2 linked regions of the Archangium violaceum genome follow. The protein of the gene in region 1 binds, or shares a complex with, the protein of each later gene. Links are inferred from orthologs where the notes say so. Each region holds a gene or a part of one and is shown on either strand. Other genes may lie near its edges. The genes, in order: JRI60_RS33920 and JRI60_RS43190.

The links.
Region 2: the proteins of JRI60_RS33920 (region 1) and JRI60_RS43190 are in contact, whole or in part, in a cryo-EM structure (PDB 7NYH), measured with the Escherichia coli proteins. The link is inferred for Archangium violaceum from one-to-one orthologs.

Annotation. Positions count from the first base shown.
Region 1 is NZ_CP069396.1:8,532,688-8,548,902, forward strand. Bases 8,026-10,905 are described here. They hold JRI60_RS33920 (complex I subunit 1/NuoH family protein), read left to right. Parts: upstream 8,026-8,657; coding sequence 8,658-10,154; downstream 10,155-10,905. Other genes in these bases: JRI60_RS33915 (2Fe-2S iron-sulfur cluster-binding protein), read left to right, coding at 8,026-8,655; JRI60_RS33925 (NuoI/complex I 23 kDa subunit family protein), read left to right, coding at 10,177-10,905. Also shown: JRI60_RS33880 (cytochrome P450), read left to right, coding at 1-597; JRI60_RS33885 (methyl-accepting chemotaxis protein), read right to left, coding at 644-2,224; JRI60_RS33890 (NADH-quinone oxidoreductase subunit A), read left to right, coding at 2,462-2,839; JRI60_RS33895 (NADH-quinone oxidoreductase subunit B), read left to right, coding at 2,849-3,406; JRI60_RS33900 (adenylate/guanylate cyclase domain-containing protein), read left to right, coding at 3,548-4,834; JRI60_RS33905 (NADH-quinone oxidoreductase subunit C), read left to right, coding at 4,979-5,491; nuoD (NADH dehydrogenase (quinone) subunit D), read left to right, coding at 5,528-6,793; more of JRI60_RS33915, read left to right, coding at 6,790-8,025; more of JRI60_RS33925, read left to right, coding at 10,906-10,938; JRI60_RS33930 ((2Fe-2S) ferredoxin domain-containing protein), read left to right, coding at 11,097-11,456; JRI60_RS33935 (adenylate/guanylate cyclase domain-containing protein), read right to left, coding at 11,550-14,123; JRI60_RS33940 (hypothetical protein), read left to right, coding at 14,218-15,096; JRI60_RS33945 (hypothetical protein), read right to left, coding at 15,100-16,215. UniProt on the Escherichia coli protein: NDH-1 shuttles electrons from NADH, via FMN and iron-sulfur (Fe-S) centers, to quinones in the respiratory chain. The immediate electron acceptor for the enzyme in this species is believed to be ubiquinone.
Region 2 is NZ_CP069396.1:10,849,954-10,858,653, forward strand. What follows is about bases 5,701-8,700. They hold JRI60_RS43190 (NADH-quinone oxidoreductase subunit J), read left to right. Parts: upstream 5,701-6,942; coding sequence 6,943-7,458; downstream 7,459-8,700. Other genes in these bases: nuoF (NADH-quinone oxidoreductase subunit NuoF), read left to right, coding at 5,701-6,946; nuoK (NADH-quinone oxidoreductase subunit NuoK), read left to right, coding at 7,520-7,822; nuoL (NADH-quinone oxidoreductase subunit L), read left to right, coding at 7,864-8,700. In the rest of the region: JRI60_RS43150 (CPXCG motif-containing cysteine-rich protein), read right to left, coding at 6-200; JRI60_RS43155 (DUF309 domain-containing protein), read right to left, coding at 200-559; JRI60_RS43160 (general secretion pathway protein GspE), read left to right, coding at 601-1,431; phosphoserine phosphatase SerB, read right to left, coding at 1,438-2,637; JRI60_RS43170 (serine/threonine-protein kinase), read right to left, coding at 2,682-4,178; JRI60_RS43175 (TIGR02266 family protein), read right to left, coding at 4,238-4,993; nuoE (complex I 24 kDa subunit family protein), read left to right, coding at 5,097-5,585; more of nuoF, read left to right, coding at 5,612-5,700. UniProt on the Escherichia coli protein: NDH-1 shuttles electrons from NADH, via FMN and iron-sulfur (Fe-S) centers, to quinones in the respiratory chain. The immediate electron acceptor for the enzyme in this species is believed to be ubiquinone.

The sequences.
Region 1 (16,215 bases):
CGCCTGCTGGCCCTGGCGGGCCACGAGACGTCCGCGTCGGTGATGGCGTGGCTGGGCATCGTGCTCGCCCAGCGGCCCGACCTCTGGGAGAAGCTGCGGGAGGAGTCGGTGGCGGCGCCGGGCCTGCCCCGCTCGCCCGAGGATCTCAAGCGTCATCCCTTCGCGGAGGCGATCTTCCGCGAGGTGCTGCGGCTGTATCCGCCCGTGTCGTTGACGGCGCGCCAGGCCAACGAAGACCTGGAGCTCTACGGCAAGCGGGTGCCGCGCGGCACGATGATCACCATCCCCATTGGCACCTACGGCTACGACCCGGCGCTCTTCCCCGAGCCGGAGCGGTTCGATCCCTCGCGCTGGCTGGGGAGGCGCTCGCCCCCGTCGGCCATCGACATCGCGACGTTCGGAGGCGGCCCCCACTTCTGCCTGGGCTACCACCTGGCCTGGATGGAGGTGGTGCAGTTCGCCACGGCGTTCGCTCGGGAGATGGCGCGCCGGGGACTGAGGCCCCAGCTCGCTCCGGGAACGGCTCCTCCCAAGCTGCGGTATCTCCCCTTCGGGCAGCCTCCGAAGAAGACGCACATCGAGATGGTCCGGGCCTGACGTCCGCCGACCCTCACCCCGCCCCTCTCCCAGAGGGAGAGGGAGGTCAGCGGTCGCGCGCCACCTTGAACCTGGCGGTCAGCACCGTGAGGCTGTCCGCCACGTTCTGGAGATCCTGCGCGATGCGCGTGGTGCGACCCGTCGCGTCCACGCCCTGCTTCACCAGCTCCGCCACGTTGCGCGCCCCCTGCACCGCCTGCTCGCTGGACTGACGCTGCTGCCGCGTCGCGATGGTGATCTGCCGCGCCGCCTCGCTCGTGCCGCGCGCCAGCTCGACGATGCGCTGGAACACCGCCGAGGCCTGCTCCGCCACCTCCACGCCGCGGTCGCTCGTGGCCATGCCCACGCGCGCCTTGGTGGCCGCCTCGTTGCCCGAGTCCTGCACCTTCTCCACGATGCGCGCGATGTCCCGCGCCGAGGCCGACACGTTCTCCGCCAGCTTGCGCATCTCCGCCGCCACCAGCGAGAAGCCCCGCCCCACCTCGCCCGCCTTCGTGCCCTCCAGCGCCGCGTTCAGCGCCAGCAGGTCCGAACGCTCCGCCACCTGGTTGATGACCTGGGCGATCTTCGACACCTGTTGCAGATCCTGGTTGAGGCCCACGATGGCGTCCGCCACGCCCTTGGACTCCATGCGGATGTCGTTGATGCCCGCCACCACCTGCGCCACCACCGCCATCGCCTCGGCCACCGCCTCGTGCGTGCGCCGCGCGCTGGACTCCACCACCTCGGTGGAGCTGGAGATCTGTTCCGCCGTGCGGCTCAGCTCCTCGAAGGTCGCGGCGATCTGCTGCGCGTACGCCGCCTGCTGGCTGATGACGTGCTCCTGATCCGCGGACGCTCCCGTCAGCCCCCGCGAGGCGCTGGAGAGCTGCTCCAGCCGCGCCAGCAGCTCCGTCACCGTGCCGCGCAGCGTGCCCAGCATCTCGTTGAAGGAGTGCGCCATCAGCCGCACCTCTCCCGCCGAGGCCACGTCCACCTCGCTGAGGGACACGTCGCCCTGCGCCACCTCGTGCGCCGCCTGTGTCATGCGCGTCACCGGCTCGGCGATGGCCCGCCCGATGAAGAACGCGATGAACAGGCCCACCACCGTGGCCCCCAGGTACGCCATGAAGCTCGGCATACGCGTGGCGCCCGCCTCCGCCCTCACCTTGGCGGCGTCCATGCCCACCGCGTAGACACGGCCATCCGGCAGGGAGCAGTACGCCACCGGCGCATCCTGCAGATCCATCGTCTCGCAGCCCGGGCCTGCCTTCAACGCGCGCTTGAGCCCCTGCGGGACGGGGCCGCGATCGAACATCACCGTGCCATCGCTCGCCAGCAACGCCTGGAAGGACACGGAGCCCGACTGCTCCACCCGGTCGAAGATGCGCGTGAGCTGCTTCATCTCCCACGTCTCCGCGCTCTGGGCCCCCGAGGACGCCTTCGACATGGGCTCGCCCTGCTCCATCAGGAGCGCGATCCCATCCGAGGCGAGCATCCCCACGGCCTTCGCGCGATCCTCGAGTTTCCCCAGCCCGACTTCCTCCTGCTGCTTCGGGAAGTAGACGCTGCTGAACAGGGCCAGGGCGAGGCTGGGAACCAGCACCGCGAACGCCACCTGCCAGCGCAAACTGAGCCGACCCCACATGCTCGGGCTCTCTCCTGTATCGATCGGGAAAAGCGCCCCCGGTTGTCGCGGGCGCGCCAGGGTGTGACCCTAGGCGTCCCGTGTGCGGAGCGTCAAACCCCCGCCCCCTGGCCGCTCGCGGAGGAGCAGGCGGGGAGACAGGCTCCTCCACCGGCTTTCCACTGTCATGTCCAGGGGTTGGATCTCCGGGCTTCCCCATTGACACGGCCCCCTTGTGTCCCTAGGGTCCGCCGCGAAATGGATCCCACGACCAACCCCCTCGCCTCCTACCTGCCGCTGGCCGTCGTGCTGCTGCTGGCGGGCGTGCTGGCGCTCGTCATCGTGCAGCTGGCCTCCATGCTGGGCCCCAGGCGTCCGAGCTCCATCAAGTCCACGGCCTTCGAGGCCGGCTCCGAGAGCAGCGGTCCCGCGCGCCAGCGCTTCGCGGTGAAGTTCTACGTGGTGGCCCTCCTCTTCATCGTGTTCGACGTCGAGGCGGTGTTCCTGTACCCCTGGGCGGTGAACTTCCAGGCGCTCGGCTGGTTCGGCTACGTGGAGATGCTGGTTTTCGCGGCGACCCTCGTGGTGGGCCTTATCTATATCTGGAAGAAGGGTGCTCTCGAGTGGGAGCACTGAGAAACGACCATGGCTGAATCCGATATCGCCCCCGTACTGACCACCCGCCGCGATGACGCGATGGGCTTCTTCGAGCGGATGGTCTCCAAGGGCCTGGGCTGGGCGCGCAAGTACTCGCTCTTCACCTACCCGTTCGCCACCGCGTGCTGCGGCATGGAATTCATGTCCGTGTCCGCGGCCCGCCACGACATCGCCCGCTTCGGCGCCGAGTTCCCCCGGTTCTCTCCGCGCCAGGCCGACATGCTGATGGTGATCGGCACCATCAACCTCAAGCAGGCCCCCATCCTCAAGCGCGTCTACGAGCAGATGTGCGAGCCCAAGTGGGTCGTCGCCTTCGGCGTGTGCGCCTCGTCCGGTGGCTTCTACGACAACTACGCGGTGCTACAGGGCATCGACCGCGTCATCCCGGTGGACGTCTACATCCCCGGCTGCCCGCCGCGCCCCGAGCAGGTGCTCGACGGTCTCAAGCTGCTGCAGGACAAGATCGGCAACCAGACGCACAAGGCCGGTCACCGCGCTCCGGCCCCGCACGATCTGCTGGCCGGCCAGTACAACCTCACCAAGTAGGCAGCCGCGCACCGCTGGTGCCGGCCCCGGGCCCCGCGAACCTCCTCGGAGGTGGCGGGGCCCTCGCTTTTGCACCGGATGTGCACACACCCGGGGGTACGTGCGAGGATGCGCGTACACCCCCAACACGGCCGAGACCGAGTGGACGAGTCCAGGCAGAGACGCGCTTCGCTCTCCGAGTTCCTGAGGGAGCCGGTGGGCAAGGCCATCGAGGCCGAACGGCGGCACAACGCCGAGCGGCTGGCGCTGGTGCGCCTGCTGGGCGTGTCCGCCATCCTGGCCATCTCCACGTACCAGGCGCGGGTGCAGGGACTGGCGGACTGGGAGGTGTACCTCGTCCCCATGGGGGCCTACTGGCTGTGCACCGTGGCCACACTGGTGGGTGTGCTGCGCTCGGCGCTCGTGGCGAGCTGGGCCGGACTGTCCCTGGCGGTGGTGGACGCGCCGGCCATCTACTGGCTGCAGCACCTGGCCATCCCCGTCTCCCCTTCTCCCGGAGGCGTGGCCGGCTTCACCCTGGGTATCTACACCGCGCTCATCGTCATCTCCGCCCTGTCGCTGCGCCGCACGGTGACGTTCACCGTGACGGGCGTGGCGGCCCTGGCCGAGTGGTATCTGCAGGCCGAGGCCTCCATCGGCGTGGGCGCGCGCCTGGTGGGGGCGGTGGTGCTGATGATGACGGCGGGTGCCGCGAACTACCTCTTCCACCGCATCCGCATGCTCGTCTCCGAGCTGACGCACGAGGAGCTCCAGCGCGCCCAGCTCGGCCGCTACTTCTCCCCCGCGGTGGCCGAGCGCCTGCAGGACCTGGCCTCGCCGGTGTCCACCCCCGAGCTGCGCGAAGTGACAATCCTCTTCGCGGACCTGCGGGACTTCACCGCGCTCAGCGAGCGGCTGTCTCCCGAGGCGGTGGTGGCCATCCTCAACGAGTACTACGGCCGCATGGTGGAGGTGGTGTTCCGCCACGGTGGCACGCTCGACAAGTTCATCGGGGACGCACTCATGGTGTACTTCGGCGCCCCCCTGCCCGAGCCGGAGCACGCCCGGCGGGCCGTGGAGTGCGCGCTGGAGATGATGCGCGAGCTGGAGGCGGTGAACGGCGAGCGGCTCGCCCGGGGGGAGCCCGGCCTGCGCATGGGGGTGGGCCTGCACACCGGCCGCGTGGTGCTCGGCAACATCGGCTCCACCGCCCGCCGCCTCGAGTACACCGCCATCGGCGACACGGTGAACCTGGCCAGCCGCATCGAGCAGCTCACCAAGCGGCTCGGGACGCCCGTGCTCGTCTCCCGCAGCACCCGGGACCAGGCGGGCGAGGGCTTCCAGTGGCAGGAGCTGCCCCCCACCCCCGTGGCCGGCAAGAGCGAGCCCGTCTCCACCTTCATTCCCGGGCCCACGCGCGCCCGGGGAGGCAGCGGGGCGGCGGCCTGAAATGCCCGTTCCGGCCCACCGGGGCTTCTGCCTCGCGTAAGTAGCGGGGATGGCTGAGGGATTACGTTGACGCCCCCCGGGGGTCATCCTTATAACGCGCCGGATTCCATAGCCAGCATTGGGGCCCCCTTGAGCACTTTCGCACTGGACAGGGTCACCGCCCAGTTCCCAGAGGCGGTGGCGGAGCGCTACCTCGACCGCACTGGCGGCGCCTGGGCCGTCATCCACGCCGAGCACCTGCCGAAGGTCGCCGCGTTCCTGAAGAACGAGCTCGACTTCAAGCTCTTCACCTCGATCGACGCGGTGGATCGTCTCCACCTCGCGGAGAATGATCCGCGCTTCGAGGTCGTCTACTTCATCTACTCGCTGTCGCGTCACGAGCACGTGCGCCTGAAGGTGCGCGTGAGCGAGGCCAACCCGGAGCTGCCCTCCATCACGCCCATCTTCAAGGGCGCCAACTGGTGGGAGCGCTTCGTCTGGGACTTCTACGGCATCCGTTTCACGGGACACCCGGACCTGCGCCGCGTGTTGCTGTACGAGGAGTTCCAGGGCCATCCGCTCCGCAAGGACTACGCGATGCGCGACCGTCAGCCGCTCATCCCCGAGCGCCCCATCAAGGACATCTTCCGCGGCCCCGGCACCAGCGGCGTCTCCTGATCGCCCGCCCCCACCGGCAGCCCCCCAGAGGACATCATGGCGGACACCCACAAGCCCGCGTCACCCCCCAGTCCCGAAGCGCCCAACCCGGACATCGACGCCTACGCCCACGAGGCGGAGCTGGAGACCCACCTCCAGACCAAGCGGATGTACGTGAACATGGGCCCCTCGCACCCCGCCATGCACGGCACGGTGCGCATGAAGGTGGAGCTCGAGGGCGAGAACATCGCCGAGTCCGATTGCGAGATCGGCTTCCTCCACCGCGGCTTCCAGAAGAGCTGCGAGAACGTCACCTGGACCCAGTGCCTGCCGTACACGGACCGGTTGAACTACGTGTCCGCGATGATGAACAACTTCGGCTTCCTCAACGCCGTAGAGAAGCTCATCGGCCTGGAGATTCCGGAGCGCGCCCAGTACATCCGCGTCATCGGGTCCGAGCTGCACCGCATCCATGATCACCTGACGTGCGTGGGCGCCACGGGCATGGAGCTGGGCGGCTTCGCCCCGTTCCTCTTCGCCGTCGAGGCGCGCGAGCTCATCATGGACCGCGTCGCCGAGCTGACGGGCGCGCGGCTCACCACCAACTTCGGCCGCATCGGCGGAATGAACCGCGATCTGCCCGAGGGGTGGATCGAGAAGGTCCACAAGACGCTGGACAAGGTCATGGAGCTGGTCACGGAGATCGACGGGCTGCTCACGCGCAACCGCATCTTCGTGGATCGCACCAAGGACACGGGCGTCATCAGCGCCGAGGACGCCATCGACTACGGCTGGACGGGCCCCTGCCTGCGCGCCTGCGGCATCAACTACGACATCCGCAAGGCCAAGCCGTACTGGGTGTACGACCGCTTCGACTTCGACATCCCCATCGGCGAGAGGGGCGACAACTTCGATCGCTACCTGATGCGCATCGAGGAGATGAAGCAGTCCGAGCGCATCCTGCGCCAGGCGCTGAAGACGATTCCGGGCGGCCCCATCATCCTGGACGACTGGCGCATCGCGCTGCCGCCCAAGCCCGAGGTGTACGGCACCATCGAGGGCGTCATCTCGCACTTCAAGCTGGTGATGGAGGGCATCCAGGTGCCCGCCGGCGAGGTGTACGACGCCACCGAGGCCGCCAACGGCGAGCTGGGCTGGTACATGGTGAGCGACGGAGGCGGCCGGCCGTACAAGGTCCACGTGCGCGCGCCGGGCTACCCCATCCTGTCCGCCGTGCCCTCCATCATCAAGGGCAAGATGCTGGCGGACCTCATTCCCACCTTTGACACGATCAACATGATCGGCGGCGAGGTCGAGCAGTGAGCGACAACGACACCAAGAAGCCCACCGGAGACTCGCAGACGCCCCCCAAGGGCGCGCCCTCCGAGACCCGCGAGGCGCCCGGCTCCACGCCGAAGCACCCGCCCGCGGGCGCGAAGCTGGATACGCCTCCGGCCGCGCACAGCGCCCCCACGGCGCCTCCGCCGCCCCCGGCCGCCAAGCCGGCCGGCCCTCCCCCGCCGAAGAACCCGGGCTTCGTCACCTGCACCATCGACGGCAAGGAAGTCGTGGTGAAGCCGGGGACGAACATGATCGAGGCGGCCCGCATGGTCGGCTCGGACATCCCCTACTTCTGCTACCACCCGCGCCTGTCCATCGCGGCCAACTGCCGCATGTGCATGGTGGAGGCCTCCAACGCCCCCAAGCTGGTGCCCGCCTGCCAGACGCCCATCGCCGAGGGTCAGGTCATCAAGACCACCACCCCCAAGGTGAAGGAGCAGCAGCGCGCCGTCATGGAGTTCCTGCTCCTCAACCACCCGGTCGACTGCTCCATCTGCGACCAGGCCGGTGAGTGCAAGCTGCAGGACTACTACATGCGCTACGACTACCGCCCCTCCCGGCTCGAGGGCGGCAAGGCGCTGAAGAACAAGCGCAAGGTCCTGGGGCCCCGCGTGGTGCTGGACCAGGAGCGCTGCATCATCTGCAGCCGCTGCGTGCGCTTCATGAACGAGATTCCGAAGGAGCCGCAGCTCGGCATCTTCGGCCGTGGCAGCCACGAGGTCATCGACACGTTCCCGGGCAGCGAGCTCAACAGCAACTACTCGCTCAACACCGTGGACATCTGCCCCGTGGGCGCGCTGCTCAGCCGCGACTTCCGCTTCCGCGCTCGCGCCTGGTTCCTGTCCGCCGCTCCGTCCGTGTGCACCGGCTGCTCGCGCGGCTGCAACACCTACGCGGACTTCATGGGCCAGGACACCTACCGCTACCGCCCGCGCGAGAACGAGGCCGTCAACAAGAGCTGGATGTGCGACCACGGTCGCTCGACCTACAAGTACCTCAACACCGGCCGCGTGCTGAGCGCGGTGGTGGGCCGCCAGCAGGGTACCGGCACCGCCCGTCCGGAGGTCGCGCGCAAGGAGGCCATCAAGGCCGCCGCCAAGGCGCTCGCCGACGTGAAGGGCAAGGTGGCGGTGCTCGCCTCGCCGGTCGCCTCCAACGAGGACCTGCTCGCCTCGCTCACCTTCGCCAAGGTGTCGCTGGGCGCCAAGGAAGTGTTCGTCGGTGGCCGCCCGCAGGGCGAGGCCGACCACTACCTCCTCACGGCGGACCGCAACCCCAACCGCAAGGGCCTGGAGCTGATCGCCCAGGGCCTGGGGCTGACGGTCAAGCCGTTCGACGAGCTGGTGAAGGGCATCGACGCGGGCCGGGTGAAGTCGCTCTACGCCGTGGGCACCGAGGTGCCGGTGGGCGAGGAGTCCTTCGCGCAGGCCGCGGCGAAGCTGGACGTCTTCGTGGCGCAGGCGATGAACGAGTCGCCCGTGACCGCGCAGGCCACCGTGCTGCTGCCGGCCGCCGTGCACGTGGAGCACGATGGCACCTTCGTGCAGGTGGACGGCCTCATCCAGCGCTTCCGCAAGGCCTACCCCTCCAAGGGTGACGCCGCGGCGCACTGGGCGCTGGCGGCGGAGCTCACCCGCGAGATGGGTGGCACCGCGGCCTGGACGTCCTCGCGCGACGTGTTCCGCGAGCTGGGCAAGCAGGTTTCCGAGTTCGCCTCCTTCGACTGGGACAAGGCCTCGCCGCCCGACCGGGAGAAGCCGGGCATCAATCCGCTGCCGACCGCCGCCGACGGCAGGCCTCCTGGGTATCGTGAGTTCGGCGCTCCCAGGGTCCGGGGTCTCTGACAATGAAGCGCGTCACCACCATTCTCTTCTGGTTCGGCGTCATGTTCGGCGCCTTCGCCGTGCACATGCTCCTGGCGTACGTGCTGGGTGGCGTGGTCGAGGGCGTCTTCCCGGGCGCCAGCCGGCTCACGAACATGCTCATCCTGATGCTGGCCTTCGTCATGGGCACGGCATCCCTGCTCACGGTGGCCGAGCGCAAGTGGAGCTCGCTGATGCAGAACCGCATCGGCCCCAACCGCGCGCGCATCCACCTGCCGGGCTTGAAGGACAAGGCGCTGGTCGGCATCCCGCACTTCCTGGCCGACGGCGCGAAGATGCTCTTCAAGGAGGACTTCATCCCGGCCACGGCCAACAAGCTCCTCTACAACCTGGGGCCCATGCTGGCCTTCGCGCCGGTGTTCGCCCTGTTCGCGGTGGTGCCCGCCGGCCCCACGGTGAAGGTATTCGACCACACCGTCGACATGGTGGTGGCCACCCCGGACTTCGGCCTGCTCTACGTGTTCGCCATCGCCTCGCTGGCGGTGTACGGCACCTCGCTGGCCGGCTGGTCCTCCAACAACAAGTTCGCCCTGCTCGGTGGCGTCCGCGCCGCCTCGCAGATGATCTCCTACGAGGTCGCGCTGGGCCTGTCCCTGGTGGGCCTGATGATGGCCTTCTCCACGGTGCAGCTGCCCTCCTTCGTGGGCCACGTGACCAATGAGCTGGGCTCGGGCGCCGCCGCCAGCGGCCAGGCCGCCTACCTGTGGCGCTTCACCCCCGAGGGCTCCACCTTCGACTTCGGCATCCCCGCGTGGGGCTTCCTGCTGCAGCCGCTGGGCTTCTTCCTCTTCTTCGCCGCCGCCTTCGCGGAGACCAAGCGCGCCCCCTTCGACACGCCCGAGGGTGAGTCGGAGATCATCGGTTACTTCGTCGAATACTCGGGCATGAAGTTCGGCCTGTTCATGATCTCCGAGTTCGTGGAGATCGTGGTCCTGTCGGGCCTCATCGTCGTCCTCTTCTTCGGCGGCTACCACCTGCCCTTCGGCGGCGAGTGGCTGTCCAACCTGGCGGTGATGAAGGAGTACGGGTGGCTGTACGGCGCCGTGCTCGGCACCGTGTTCTGGGCGAAGGTGATGTTCTTCGTGTGGCTGCAGCTGGCCATCCGCTGGACGTTCCTGCGCTTCCGCTACGACCAGATCCAGACCCTGGGCTGGAAGATCCTCCTGCCCGCCGGCCTCATCAACGTGTTCGCCACGGGCGCGCTCGTGCTGTGGGATCCCTCCCTGCGCGCGCTGGCCCTCTTCGGCCTGCTGCAGATCGGCGTCCTGGTGGCCCTGACGATGTCCTCCGCCAAGAAGGAGGAGGGCACCGAGGGCCATGGTCACGGTGGCCACGGGGCCCACGGACACGGTCACGACGACGCGCATGGCCACGGCCTGCCCGCCCACGCGCATGCCGCCCATGCCGCGGACTCCCATCCCGCCGGTGCGCACTCCGGTGCCACCGCGGCCTCGCACTAGTTCGAGCTGAGAGAAAGACACCATGGCTTACAAGGCAACCCAGGATCCCCGCACCGACATCCGCGAGCGGTCCTACCTGCCCGAGCTGATCCGCGGTCTGGCCATCACCACCCGGCACTTCCTGCGCAACCTCTTCGGGACGCGGGAGGTGGGCACCCCGTTCGAGGATCGCAAGAGCACCAGCCTCATCACCACGGTGCAGTACCCCGAGGAGAAGATGCCGTACCCCGACGGGTACCGCGGTCTCCACCGGCTGGTACCGCGCGACGACGGCAAGCCGCGCTGCGTGGCGTGCTACATGTGCGCCACCATCTGCCCGGCCCAGTGCATCTACATCGAGGCCGGTGAGTACGAGACGGACTCGGCCGACGCGAGCTCGCGGGTCATCGAGAAGTACCCGACCCAGTTCGTCATCGACGAGCTGCGCTGCATCGTGTGCGGCCTGTGCGTGGACGCGTGCCCCAAGGACGCCATCCGCATGGACACGTACACGCACACTCCGGCGGAGTACAACCGGCAGGGCTTCGTCTACGACATCCCCAAGCTGCTCAAGGGCCCGGCCGTCTCCCACCCGTCCGACCCCTGGAACAAGCGCACGGGCTCGGAGCGTCCGGAGCACACGCACAAGGAGGCCCACACCCGCATCGGCGAGGGCCACGAGGAGCACCACGCCCACGCGCAGCTCCCCGCGGGCCACCACGGCCACGGCGAGCACGCCCCCTCGGGCAGCCGCACCGTCGTCTCCAACGACGGCCCGGTGCCCGTGACGAAGTTCCTCAAGTAGCACGCCCGGCGGCTCCCGCCGGCTCCCGGCCCGCCCTCCCCGCTCCTCGCGGTGGACGGCGGGCCGGTGTCGTTTCGGGGGGCGTGCGAGGGAGCGTGGACTCTGGAGTGATGCGGCCCTTTCCAGCACCTCGCGAAGTCCCGTAGGGTGGGCGGTGCATGAAGCGCTACCGCCTCTCCGTGTGCAAGGGCTCGAGCTGCAAGGCCGGCGGCTCCGATACCGTGGCCGCGGCCGCTCGCGACGAGCTGTCCACACGGCGTCTGCAGGCGCGCTGCGAGCTGTACCGCGGTGGTTGCTACGGCTTCTGTCACATGGGGCCCAACGTCGTCATCCGCGAGGAGACGGGGCGCAAGCGAGATCCACTCTCCCCCGAGGACTACCAGCTCATGGGCTGGGAGGGCGAGGCGTACTACTCGCACATGACGCCGGAGAAGATGCGGCGCGTGGTGGCCGAGCACATCGAGCAGGACAAGCCCGTCGTCGAGCTCTTCGGCCACCCGGACGAAGCCGACGACTGAGCTCCACACGGAGCCCGCCTCCCGGGCGCGCTCCGCGCGAACTGGTCTGACTGTCAGACCAGTTGGCGAAAAGCGCGCCCGGCGGGTCCTCCCTCAGTTGCCCTCGAGCGCGAACACGCCGTCCCAGTCCTCCGGCGGCGCCGCCTGGGCGAACTTGCGGCAGCGCTCGGCGTACAGGCCCGCCACCGAGTCCTGGAACTCCTCCACGCCTCGCGTGAAGAGCGCCAGCGCCTCGTCGAAGCGCCGCTGGTGGTACGCGATGAGCGCCTGCTCGTAGAGCGCGAGCCTCTCCTGCCCCTGTGGGTTGATCTCCCCCTTGCGACCCACCAGCTCGTGGATGCGGAGCGGCTCGGCGCGGCCCTTCATGCGCAGCCGGTCCACCTCGCGGAAGACGTAGGCGTCCTGCGCCAGCCGCGCCACCGCGTCCCCCACCAGCACGAAGGAGCCGTATTCGCGATTGAGGCTCTCCAGGAACATGGAGAGCTTCACGGACCCGCCCATGACGGAGTACCGGGCCTCGAGGTCGCTTCCCATGCCGCCCACCAGCACCTCGCCGCTGTCGATGCCGATGCGGCACCGCAGCGAGTGGCCATACGTCTTCTCCCAATACGCCTGGCGCTCCTGCAGCACCGCGTTCACCTTCAGCGCGGCCTCGCAGGCGTGGTGCGCGTGACGATCCGTGCGCACCGGCGCGCCCCAGAAGGCCATCACCGCGTCGCCGATGTACTTGTCCACCTGGCCGTGCGTGGAGCGCACCACGTCCGTCATCTCCGTCAGGTAGTCGTTGAGCAGTTGGATGATCCGCTCGGGCGGCAGCTGCCCCGACAGGCGCGAGAAGCCGTCCAGGTCGCAGAAGAAGACCGTCACCTCACGGCGCTCGGGCCGCGTCAGCACCCGCAGGTCGCGCGTGACGAACCGCGCCACCTCGGGGCTGACGTACCGGCCGAGCACGCCGGTGATGAAGTGGCGCAGCTGCCGCTCGGTGCGCGAGGACTGGACGATGGTGAAGGCGAAGGTGAGCGCCATGGCCAGCAGCGGGGCCGCCATCGCCACCCAGAGCAGCCGGGTGACGAACACGTACCAGGCCACCCCGGCGTAGAGCAGCCCCACCGCGCCCATGGCGAACAGGTACACCAGCACGTCGCCAAAGGAGCGTAGGCCCCGGTTGAAGGTGAGCGCGACGAAGGCGCCAATGAGCGCCAGCCCCAGCGTCAGGAAGAGATCCACCTTCGGCGTGGCGCGGGTGATGCCCTCGGACTGCAACAGGTTCACCAGCGACTGGGCGAGCACGGCCCCCGAGGGCGTGCGCTCGCCGATGGGCGTGTGCTGGAAGTTCATCCCCTGGCGCGAGGTGTCGGTGAAGACGATGAGCCGCCCCTCGATGTCGTGCACCGCCCGGGGTGGCACGCCCTCACGCACCGCGAAGAGGTTGAGCAGCACGTTCCACGCGGGCAGCGCCCGGGACACCGAACCGCGTGAGCCCCGCCCCACCTCGGCCGCGTCCCAGCGCACCAGGCTGTAGCCGGACTCGTCGATGGGAATGGAGAACCGGTCCCCCACGTGCAGCCGGCCGTCCGCGTAGCGGAGCTGGCGCGTGTTCGCCAGGCGCATCGCCGCCACCAGCGGCATCGAGGGCAACACGTGCCGGGCCCCCTCGCGCGAACGGTAGCTCACCAGGTGCGGCACGGCCCGCACCACCCCGTCCGGATCCGCCGGCAGGGTGATGGAACCGTAGAGGCTCGCCGTGCCCAGCAGCGGCGCCACGGGATGCTCCAGCTGGCGCACCTCCGGCAGCAGCGAGGTGTCCAGCCCCTCCACCTGGACCTCCGCCAGGGACACGAAGAGCTCGAGCGGACCCACACGGAACGTGTCATCCGTGGCCCTCCGCTCCTGCACCTTCGGCGGCTCGCGGAGGCCCTGCGCCAGGACCACCCGCTGGCCCTCCTGCTCGCTGGCCACTCCCGCCCATACCTCCACCGCGTTGCCCGCCGGGATGAGGAAGGCCGGCCGCTGATCCGCCAGCACCGACTGCACCCGGCCCCGTGCCTCGGCCGCGCCAGCGAAGGTGCCGAGCCGCACGCGGTACGGCCACAGCCGGCTGCCCGCGGGAATCTCCCGGCCCGGAGACCACGCGAAGGCCAGCACCGACTTCTCCGGGTTGCGGTCCAGCAGCTTGCGGAAGGCGCGATCGTCGTCCAGTCCCTCCAGCCCGGGCGTGCCCTGCGCCAGGCAGGCGCGCGGGCTGAGCTCGGTGAAGGGGAAGTCGAGCATCACCAGCTCGGCGCCCTCGTCGAGGAGTCGGTTGGACAGGCCACCGAGGATCTCCCGGGGCCACGGGTTGGAGGCGATGCCGGGGTGCTGGTCCTGGCGGGCCTCGGCGAGCGTCTCGTCATCGAGCGCCACCACCACCACGCGGTCCGAGCGCGAGGAGCGCGCGCCCAGCGAGCGGACGCGCCAGTCGTACGTGCCGTGCTCCCAGGACTGCACCCAGGCCGAGGGGCGGGCGAGCAGCGCGAGGGGCGTGGCCTCCTCGGCGAGTTGCGAGCGGGGAACCCGGTAATAGACGAGCACCCCGAGAATGGCGCCGAAGAGCGTGGCCTGCAGGAGCGAGATGCCGAGCCGCTGCAGGAAGCGGAGACCGGCCGAGTAGATGGGAAGGCTTCGCACGGGAGCGGCCACCATAGCGCGATCCGCCCACGCGCCCAGCCCTCCCCGCGCCCTGCTATGCTCGTCCGCAGGGCCGACCTTCTGGAATGGTGCAATGAAACGCCTCGTCTTGTCCGCTGCCGCGACTGCTCTCCTGCTCTCCCCCCTTGCCTGCGACCTGGGCAAGACGGGCAATCAAATCCTCGCCGAGAACGTGATGGTGGGGACCCTCTTCTCCACGCCGGACGTGAACGTGTCGGCGGCCGCCATGGCCGGATACGACGCCGGCACGCTGCCCGACGGCGGCATCCCCGAAGGTGAGCGCATCACCATCCCCGGCCAGACGGCCGCCTTCGTCTTCTTCGGCTCGCGCAGCAGCGAGCAGGGCACCCCGCAGCCCCTGGCCAACGCCACCGTCCGGCTCGAGCCCCAGAACGGCAGTCCGCTGAGCCTCGAAAACAAGGGCGCGGGCACCTACGGCCAGACGAGTGACTTCCTCGGAGATGGCGGCATCAAGTACCAGTCCGGTGCCACCTACCGCTTCGTCGCCACGCAAGGCGGCAGCTCGTACGTGGGCGTGGTGGAGGAAGCGCCGGCCCTGGAGCGCATCGCGAGGCTCCACCCGCCCGAGGGCTTCGTCTCGCACACGGCCAACCAGGGGCTCTCGTTGCAGCGGCCGGCGGTGGCCGGCAACCAGGTGCGCACGCTGGGCTTCGTCACCGTCGTCCCCCTGGGCACCAATGGCGAGAAGGGCGAGCCCACCTACACCAACGCTCCGAAGGAGCCGCTGGACTTCCTCGAGATCGTGCTGTCCCCCGTGGAGTGGCAGAAGGAGACCATCGTCATCCCGGGCAGCGCCTTCCCCAAGCCGGGCAGCAACTACCTCGTCGTCTTCCAGACGGTGAAGACCGGCGGCCCCGAGTCCGAGAACCTCTTCGTCGGCAGCGCGCTGCTGGTGGGCACCGCCGACCTCGGCATGGTGCACACGAAGTAGCGCTCACCCCGCCTCCACCTCGAGCTCGAGCCTGCCCTCGAGCTTGAGGCGCAGCAGGTGCCCCGCGAAGCGCTCGGACTCCTCGCGGGTGAGGACGTTGCGGAAACCCGGGCCCTCGGCCACCTCCACCTCCAGCACCGGCCCACGCTGGAGGAGGCGGAAGAAGTCCTCGCCCCCCTCGGGGCGCGGCACGAAGATGGGCAGGAAGCCCTTCACGGGCAGCACCTCTCCCGGTGCTCGTACCCGGGCCATCAGGTCCGAAGCCTCCGGGCGCACCTCGCCCGGCGCGACGCCCTCCTCCGCGTACAGCGGCGCCGGTGGCAGCGACACGTCCTCCGTCGAGTCGTCGAAGAGGAAGCCGTGGCGCGAGGCGAGCCGGCCGGCGAAGAGGAACAGCAGCAGCACCGGCTCATCGCCCCCCACGCGCTCCAGGTGGAGGATGGCGCGCGTGGCGCCCACCTTGCGCAGCAGCAACCGGAGGCGGGGAGGCGCCGCGGCCAGGTAGCGCCGCACCCTGTCCTGGAGCGTGGCGCGGATCTCCCCGAAGGCGGCCTGGTACCGGGCCTCGCTCTCGGCCTCGTCCTTCGCGAGCGCCTCGCGCGCCCGCGCCAGCTTCTCCTCGGCCTGGCGCAGGAAGTCCCGCATGGGCCCCTGCTCGGAGACGAGCGCCGGCTCCCCTCCTGGTGCCGGCCCCTCCGAGGCCCCTCGCTCCTGGCTCGCCGCCCGCACCGCCCCCACCAGGAAGGAGCCCTGCTGCTCCAACCGCCCGCGCTCCTCCCGGAAGCGCAGCCGCGCCGCGCCGTGCGCCAGCCGCAGCTCGAGCCACGCGTCGTAGCCCACCTCCAGTGTCTCCACGCTCCGCACCCGGGCCAGGGCCCCACGCGTCACGGACTCCGCGGCGGCACCGGGCGAAGCTGGCTCCGCCGGGGGCACCTCCGTCCGAGACCTCGCGGGCCCGGGACGCTCCAGCGCGCCCTCCTTCGTGGCGGTCCCCACCGCGGGAGTGTCGCGCGGAGTGTCCCGGCGCAGCAGCGCGGGGACCCGCCAGGGAGGCGCCACGGTGGCAAGCTCTCGCGGTGCCTCGCGCTCCACCCGCCTCGAGGGACCGGGCGACTCCTC
Region 2 (8,700 bases), 2.3 Mb from region 1 along the record:
CCGGCTCAATCGTCCTCGCGCCCCAGGTGGACGGACACCTCTTCCCCCTCTCGGCAGACGTACACCACCCATGGCCGGCAGCACACCGGGCAGTCCTCCACGTACGTCTCCGAGGAGGGCCCACCGGGGTCCACCGCCACCTCCACCTCCTCGCCGCAGTAGGGGCACAGCTGCGTCTGCTCGTCCGCGAAGGGCTGCATCAGAAGTCTCCTCCCTGGTTGGGGGCCGGCCAGGCGAGCAGGGGCCGGTCAGCGGCCTCGCCCTGTCGCCAGCGATCCACCCGGGGACGCAGGCCGCCCACGTCCACGCCCTCGCAGACGGGAGGCAGGGACGCGAGCCGGTCCAGCGCGCGGGAGAAGAGCGTCCACGCCCCCCGGGCATTGCCCGCGTCCCGCTTCAGCCAGCCCGCCGCCACGAGGATGAGGCCCTGGAGGAGCAGCCGGCGTGGGCCGCTCTCGTGTGTCCAGGCCTCCTCCCAGGCCTCATGGGCCTCGAAGAAGTGCCCGGCGTTGAAGAGCGCCACCCCTTCTGCCAGGCAGGTATCGAATCCTCGCGGCATCGAACGCGACTCCGGGCTCCTTCCTCCGTAGACTGGCGAGCATGGCCGCACCTCGCAACCGTATCGGAGAGATTCTCGTCAAGGCCCGCGTCATCGACGAGATGCAGCTTCGCAGCGCGCTCGCCCAACATGACCAGTGGGGCGGACGCCTGTCGCGCATCGTCACCGACATGGGGCTCGCCGCGGAGGACACCCTCACCGAGGCCATTGCCCAGGGCCTGGGCGTGCAGCGCGTCCAGCTGGGCACCGCCAAGGATCCGGGCGCCCTCGCGAAGCTGGACGTCACCTTCGCCGAGCAGAAGGGCGTCTTCCCCGTGGCCCTGCGCGACAACGGCAAGACGCTCGTGCTCGCCATGGCGGACCCGTCCGACCTGCAGACCATCGATCAGGTGGCCGCACGCAGCCGCACGCGCGTCATCCCCATGGTGGCGGGAGACCGGGAGATCGAGAACGCCATCATGCGGCACTACCGCAACATGGAGCCGTCCCTCACTCCGACGGGCACACGCAGGGACAAGCCCTCGAGCGACGAGGACGAGTTCAAGATCGTCGACATGAGCGGCAAGACGGTGAGGAAGTCCCTCGCCGACATCTCCCCGAAGCTGGCCGAGGAGAACGCCCAGCGCCAGGCGGCGGCCGCCGCGTCCTCGCGTCCCGGTGGGGGGTCGAGCGCCGCGGATCTGCTCGATGAGATCCTCAGCGCCTCGCCCTCGCCGGCCGAGGTGTTCTCCCCCGAGGAGATGCAGCGGCTGCAGACGGTGCAGGTCAACCAGGAGAAGAGCTCCAAGATTCTGCGCGCCCTGCTCGAGCTGCTGCTGGAGAAGGGCGCCCTCCAGCAGAAGGAGCTGGCGGCGCGCATGCGCGCCTCGTGAGCCGCCCTACCCGAGCACCTCCTGGAGCTCGCGAGCGGTGAGTCCCAGGAGGTAGAGGATGGTGTCCAGGCCTCCGGCGGAGATGGAGGTATCGGCCGCCTGACGCAGCTTGGGCTTGGCGCGGAAGGCGATGCCCAGACCCGCGCGCTCCAGCATCAGCAGGTCGTTGGCGCCGTCGCCCACCGCGATGACCTGGTCGAGAAGGATGCCCTCCGCCTGGGCAATGCTCTCCAGCAGCTCCGCCTTGCGGCGCGCGTTGACGATGGGTCCGAGCGTGCGCCCGGTGAGCTTGCCATCCGCCTCCTCCAGCATGTTGGAGTGGGCGTAGTCGATGCCCAGCCGCGCCTTGAGGGCCTCGGCCGCCACGGAGAAGCCGCCGCTGATGATGGCGGTGCGGTAGCCCAGCCGCTTGAGCACCCGGATGAGCGTCTCCGCGCCCTGGGTGAGCGGGAGGTTGGCGGCGATGTCCCGCAGCACCTTCGCGTCCATCCCCTTCAGCAGCGCCACGCGCTGGCGCAGGGACTCGTCGTAGTCCATCTCCCCGTGCATGGCGCGCTCGGTGATGCGCACCACCTGCTCGCCCACCCCGTACGCCCGCGCCAGCTCGTCGATGACCTCGATGCGGATGAGCGTGGAGTCCATGTCCATCACCACCAGCCGCTTGCTGCGCCGGTAGAGGCTCTCGCGCTGCAGCGCCACGTCGAAGGCGCTGGTGGACATGGCCAGCTCCAGCAACGAGCGCTTGAGCTCCTCTGGATCCCTCTCCGGCGGCAGGGCGATGTGGATCTCCACCGAGCCGAGCTCCGCGTCGGACAGGCGGTTGATGCGCTCGATGTTGGCCCCGTGCCGGGCCAGGCGCTCGGCGACGGCGTGCAGCTCGCGGGCCCCCAGGGAGCCCACCACGGTGACGACATGGCGGCTGCGGCTCGGGCCGACGGGAGTGCTCGGCCCTTCCACCGGCTTGAAGTCCAGCGACATGCCGAGCTCCTTCGCCGCGAAGAGCAGCTCCTTGAGGACGCTGCGCGTCTCGGGCAGGCGCACCAGCAGGGACAGGGTGAGCTGGCCATGCACCACCACCTGCTCGATGTCGAGCAGTACCGCGCCCACCTCGGAGAGGATGCCGGTCAAGCGGGCCAGGATGCCGGGCTCGTCCCGTCCGGTGACGGTGACGAGCACGGAGTCTTGCGAATTCGTGCTGTTGCTCATGGAGGACGAGTTTTACAGCCTGGCCCGTCCACCGCGAGCACTCGTTACTGCGGCTCGGAGGACAGGATGAGGTCGCCCCTGGCGAGGAACTGCGCCTCGGTGAAGGACTTGTAGAAGTCCTCCAGCATCGTGTCGATGTCCGGGTAGCGCTGGTCCACCCGGTCATGGGTCATCTTGTCGAAGATGGCGTCCAGGCCAGCGGGGGCCTCGGGGTTGACCTCGGAGGGCAGCGGCGAGCGGCGGCCGGGAATCTGCCCGGTGAGCATCTCGTAGAGGATGATGCCCAGCCCGTAGACGTCCGAGGCGGGGCCGGCGTCCTTCGCGCGCTGCGGCTGGAGGAGCTCGGGGGCCAGGTACGCCATGCCACCGGCGCCCACGAAGACCTGGGGCAAGCCCTTGGAGGCGTCCTGCTCCACCACGCGGCTCAGGCCGAAGTCGCCCAGCTTCGCGTTGCCGTAGAGATCGAAGAGGACGTTCTCCGGCTTGAGGTTGTGGTGCGTGAGGCCCACGGCGTGCGCGGCGCGCAGCGCGTAGGCGAGTTGCAGGAAGCAGCGCATGGCGAAGGGCACCGGCACGCCCCTGCCCCCGCCCTCCTCCAGCTTGTCCTTGAGGCTGCCGTGCAGCAGCTCCAGCACGTAGTACGGCCGGGCGGCCTCCGCGTTCTGGTCCAGCACCTGGATGATGCCCGGGTGGCGCACCTGGGCCTGCGCGCACAGCTCCTTCTTCAGCCGCTTGAGCACCTCGCCGCGCTGCAGGAAGGAGAAGTAGCCGAAGATGTCCTTGAGCTCCTTGACGCAGATGTCCAGCCCGAGCGCGTTGAAGCGGCCCTTGTAGGCGGTACCGAGCGGCCCGGAGCCGATGGCCTCGAGCTTCTGGTAGCGCTGGTCCAGCACCTCGGCGGCGGCCTTGGGAGCGGGAGAGGTGGCCAGCGGAGGGACGGGCGCGGGGGCGGGAGCGGGCATCGGAGCGGGAGGCGCGACGGGAGCGGCGGGGGGAACGGGCACGGCGGGCGGCAGGGGGACGGCCTCGTTGCGCATGCTCGCCACCGGGGGAGGCACCGGCACGGACGGAGGCAGCGGCACCTCCAGCGCCACGGACGCACGAGCCCTCGGCAGCGCGGGCGGCTGCTCCACGGGCGGCAGCATCTCGTTCTCCTCCAGGAGGATGTCCGGCGGGGGAGGCGGCATGCTCGGGTCGTCCTCCTCCTCGCCGGTCACGACGGAGTCGTCGTCCCCGAGCAGCTGCTCGGCGAAGAACTCGTCCACCTCCAGGGAGAACTTCTCCTGCAGCTCGCCATCCACCACGCGCTCACCCGGCTCGGTGAGACGCAGCTGCGCCTCCCGCGGGTCCAGCGCGATGTAGAGGTACTTGCGAAGGAAGAGATAGTAGCTGTCGAACTCCAGCGAGACGGAGGGCTCGAGCGAGGCCTTCACATCGGCCAGCTTGTTCGAGCGCCCCAGACGGCCGTTCTCCCTCAGACTCTGGAGGATGAACAGCGCCTCGCCGCAGACGGTGTCGCGGTGGATGGCGGGCTTGGGCATGCGAGCCGGACTCTAGCCGTCCCGGCACCCCGCCTCAAAGCGAGCCTCCCCGCCGACTGTCAGGGAATGTGAAGCAGCTGCTTCACGGTCTCCAGCACTTCCTGGAAGCGCACGGGCTTGCGCAGGTAGATGTCCACGCCCAGCTGCATGGCGCGCTCTCGCGCCTCGGGACCGCCCGCGGAGATGGCCACCACGGGAATGGACTTGAGCGGCTCCTCGGCGCGGATGCGCTCGATGAGCGCGAAGCCGTCCATCACCGGCATGTACAGGTCCGTCATCACCAGGCTGAAGCGGCTGGAGCGCAGGGCCTGCAGCGCGTGGTGCCCATCCGGGGAGAAGTGGACCTCCAGCGGCACCTTGCCCGCCAGCTCGCCGCTCGCCAGCTTCTTGAGCACGTAGCTGTACATCTCGACGATGTGCGGGTTGTCCTCGACGATGAGGACACGGTAGCCCTCGGCGGGGAGCGCCTTCGGGTCCGACGCGCGGGTCTGTCCTGCCGAACTCAAGATTTCACCCAATCGCTGCCGGTCCTGATCGCGCACCACCCGGATGCCGACACCACCCGGCGCCTCGGCCGACGCTGGCCGTATCCAGGCCACCGTCCCCACGACTTCTACCGGATTCAGCAGCCCCGGGAAAGAAAGTGCCAACCCCACCTCTTCACCGGCCGTGAAGGCACGGTCCGTCTGCACGAAGATCCCCCCCTTGGAGAGGTTCTCCGTCACGGCCGCCATCCGAGCCTGATCCGGGAAACGCACCCGCAGCACGAGCGGCACTCGGGGCTCATCTCGCTTGTCGTCTGATCCCCGATTCATAACAAGGGGTTGAAATCGCTCGGCATTTCGCTGATGGGACGGAGTGTAGCTCCGAGGGTTTATGTTGACAACGCGGCCATTCGAGCCTTACGAAGCGCCCGCCATGGCGGAGCCCCTGTTCACCCCCGAAGAGCAGAAGAAGTTCGACGCGGAGATCGCGGAGATCCTCTCGCACTACCCCGCGGATCGGAAGAGCGCAGCGATGCTACCCGCGCTCCGACTGCTGCAGGAGTTGAAAGGTTGGCTGCCCCCCGAGGGACTCAAGCTGGTCGCCAGCCGGTTGAACGTCACGCCCGAGCGCGCCTACGAGGTGGCGAGCTTCTACGTGATGTACCACCTCAAGAAGCCCGGGAAGTACACCGTCGACGTCTGCACCAATCTCTCCTGCTCCCTCTGGGGCGCGGAGAAGATGCTCGCCTACCTGGAGCAGAAGCTCGGGTTGAAGGCCGGTGAGTCGAACGAGCGCTTCTTCCTGCGCGAGACCGAGTGCCTGGCCTCTTGCGGCACCGCGCCGTGCCTGCAAATCAACGAGGAGCACCACGAGAGCCTGACGAAGGCCAAGGTCGACGCGATCTTCGACAAGCTCCCCTGAACTCCTGCATCAAGGAACCTGATTCCATGGCGACAACGGCATTTGAACCGATCATCTCGAGCGCCTGGGGGAAGCCCAACTCCTGGACGCTGGATGAGTACAAGAAGCGCGGGGGCTACAAGGGGCTGGAGAAGGCCCTGGAGCTGGCGCCGGCGCAGATCATCGACGAGGTGAAGAAGTCCAACCTCCGCGGGCGCGGCGGAGCCGGCTTCCCCACGGGCCTCAAGTGGAGCTTCGTCCCCAAGGACAGCCCCAAGCCCAAGTACCTCGCGGTCAACGGCGACGAGTCCGAGCCGGGCACCTTCAAGGACCGCTACATCCTCGAGAACGACCCGCACATGATGCTGGAGGGCATCGCCATCGCGTCCTACGCGCTGGGCGTGCACACCTGCTACGTGTACCTGCGCGGTGAGTTCAAGCTCCAGGCGGAGCGCGCCAACGCGGCCATCAAGGAGGCCTACGCCGCCGGCATCTTCGGCAAGAAGATGCTGGGCAAGGACTACCAGCTGGACTGCTACGTGGTGCGCGGCGCGGGCGCCTACATCTGCGGCGAGGAGACGGCGCTGCTCGAGAGCCTCGAGGGCAAGAAGGGCTGGCCCCGTCTCAAGCCGCCGTTCCCCGCGGTGGTGGGCCTGTTCGGCTGCCCCACGGTGGTCAACAACGTGGAGACGCTCGCCAGCGTGCCCCACGTGTTCACCCGCGGCTCGGCCTGGTACGCCGGCCTGGGCACCGACAAGTCGGGTGGCACCCGCCTGGTGTGCCTGTCCGGCACGGTGAACCGGCCGGGCGTCTACGAGGTGCCGCTGGAGGCGACGTTCACCCAGCTCATCTTCGACGACAAGTACGGCCGGGGCCTGCCCGCGGGTCGCAAGATAAAGGCCGTCATCCCGGGCGGCTCGTCGGCACCCATCCTCAGCCCGGACGAGCTGGACATCGCCATGGAGTTCGAGGCCGTCAAGGTGAAGCAGACCATGGCGGGCTCTGGCGGCGTCATCGTCATGGACGACACCACCTGCATGGTGCGCAGCCTGTGGCGCGTGGCCCGCTTCTACGCCGAGGAGTCGTGCGGCCAGTGCACGCCGTGCCGCGAGGGTACCCCGTGGCAGACGCGCCTCCTGCGGAAGATCGAAGAGGGCCGCGGCGAGCCGGGTGACGTGGAGATCCTCAGCAACGTGGCGTCCTCCATCGCGCCCTACCCGCCCATCGGTCTGGGCAACACCATCTGCGCGCTGGGCGATGCCGCGGCGCTGCCGACGCATTCCTTCCTCATGCGCTTCCGCGACGAGTTCGAGGCGCACATCCGCGAGCACCGCTGCCCGTTCGGCGACAAGCCCTGGGGCGCGTTCGGAGAGTGGTCGTGAACATCGAGCTGATTCTCTTCGGAGCCTTCGCGCTCCTGACGCTGCTGTCGGCCGGGCTGGTCATCTTCGCCAAGAGCCCCATCAGCTCCGCCATGTCGCTGGTGGCCACGTTCTTCTTCCTGGCCGGCATCTACGTGCTGCTGTGGGCCCACACCGTGGCGGTGCTGCAGGTGCTGGTCTACGCGGGCGCCATCATGGTGCTCTTCCTCTTCGTCATCATGCTGCTCAACCTGGGCGAGTCCACCTCGACCGGGCCGCGGCTGACGCTCTCGCGGATTGCGGGCGGGGCGGCGGCGGCGGGGCTGCTGGCGGTGCTGGTGGTGGCCATCTGGCGGATTCCGGAGCGCGTCGAGACGTTCACCGGCCCGCAGGCGGTGGCCAACGGCTTCGGCACCCTGGCGGTCATCGGCCAGACCATCTACACCAAGTGGCTGCTGCCCTTCGAGGCCGTCAGCCTCCTGCTGCTGGTGGGCATGGTGGGCGCGGTGGTGGTGGCCAAGTCGCGGATTTGAGCCCGTCCCCTTCAACCCTCTGCTAGAAGGCGGGCGGCGCTCGCCCTCCCCAAGTCCGGCCATGGTCCCGATCTCGTACTACCTGATCCTCGCCGCAGCCCTGTTCTGCCTCGGCATGTTCGGCGTGCTCATCCGCCGCAACGCCCTGGTGGTGTTCATGTGCGTGGAGCTGATGCTCAACGCGGCGAACCTGACGTTCCTCGCCTTCGCCAAACAGAACGGCAACCTGACGGGCCACGTGTCCGCCTTCTTCGTGATCGCGGTCGCGGCGGCCGAGGCTTCCATCGGCCTGGCCATCGTCATCGCCGTGTTCCGCAGCCGAGGCACCGTCAACATCGACGAAATCCGGACGATGAAGCACTGACGGCCCGGCCCCTCCTTCCGCCCTAGAGAGCCCCTCTGCCCATGGAAGCCCTCAAGCAATTCTTCATGACCGCGCCGGTGGAACCCGCCATCTTCGCGCAGTCCCTGTGGCTCATCATCGCGCTGCCGCTGTTGGGCGCGTTCGTGTGCGGCGTGTTCGGCAAGATGCTGGGCCGCGGCAACGTCCACCTCATCGCGTGCGCGACGGTGGCCGGTTCCTTCGTGCTGTCCGTGCTGGCCTTCTGGTGCGTCAGCCACGTGCAGGGCGGCTCGCCGGTGGCCATGGAGAGCGTCTACTCGCCCAACGCCATCCGCTACGCCATCGGCTACGACTACGGCACCTGGTTCTCCGTCGGCACCTTCCGGGTGAACTTCGGCCTGCTGGTGGACCACCTGTCCGGAACGCTCCTGCTGGTCATCACCGGCGTGGGCTTCCTCATCCACCTGTACTCCACCAGCTACATGGAGCACGACGACGGGTACTGGCGGTACTTCGCGTACCTCAACCTGTTCGTGGCGGCGATGCTCACGCTGGTGCTCGCCGACAACCTCGTCCTGCTCTTCGTGGGCTGGGAGGGCGTCGGTATGGCCAGCTACCTGCTCATCGGGTTCTGGTACACGGACGCGGCCAAGGCCTGGGCGGGACGCAAGGCGTTCATCACCAACCGCATCGGTGACTTCGCGTTCCTCATCGCCACCTTCCTCATCGTGCTGCTGGTCAGCGCCTTCAACAGCCAGGCGAACGTGGCCAACTTCACCACGGTGAGCGGTGCCGCCGAGACCGCCCAGGTGCGCTTCCGCGAGGGCCAGCAGCTCAAGGGCCCCGTGGCCTTCCAGGGCCTCGAGGTCCTGGCCAACGCGCTGCCGCAGAACGCGGAG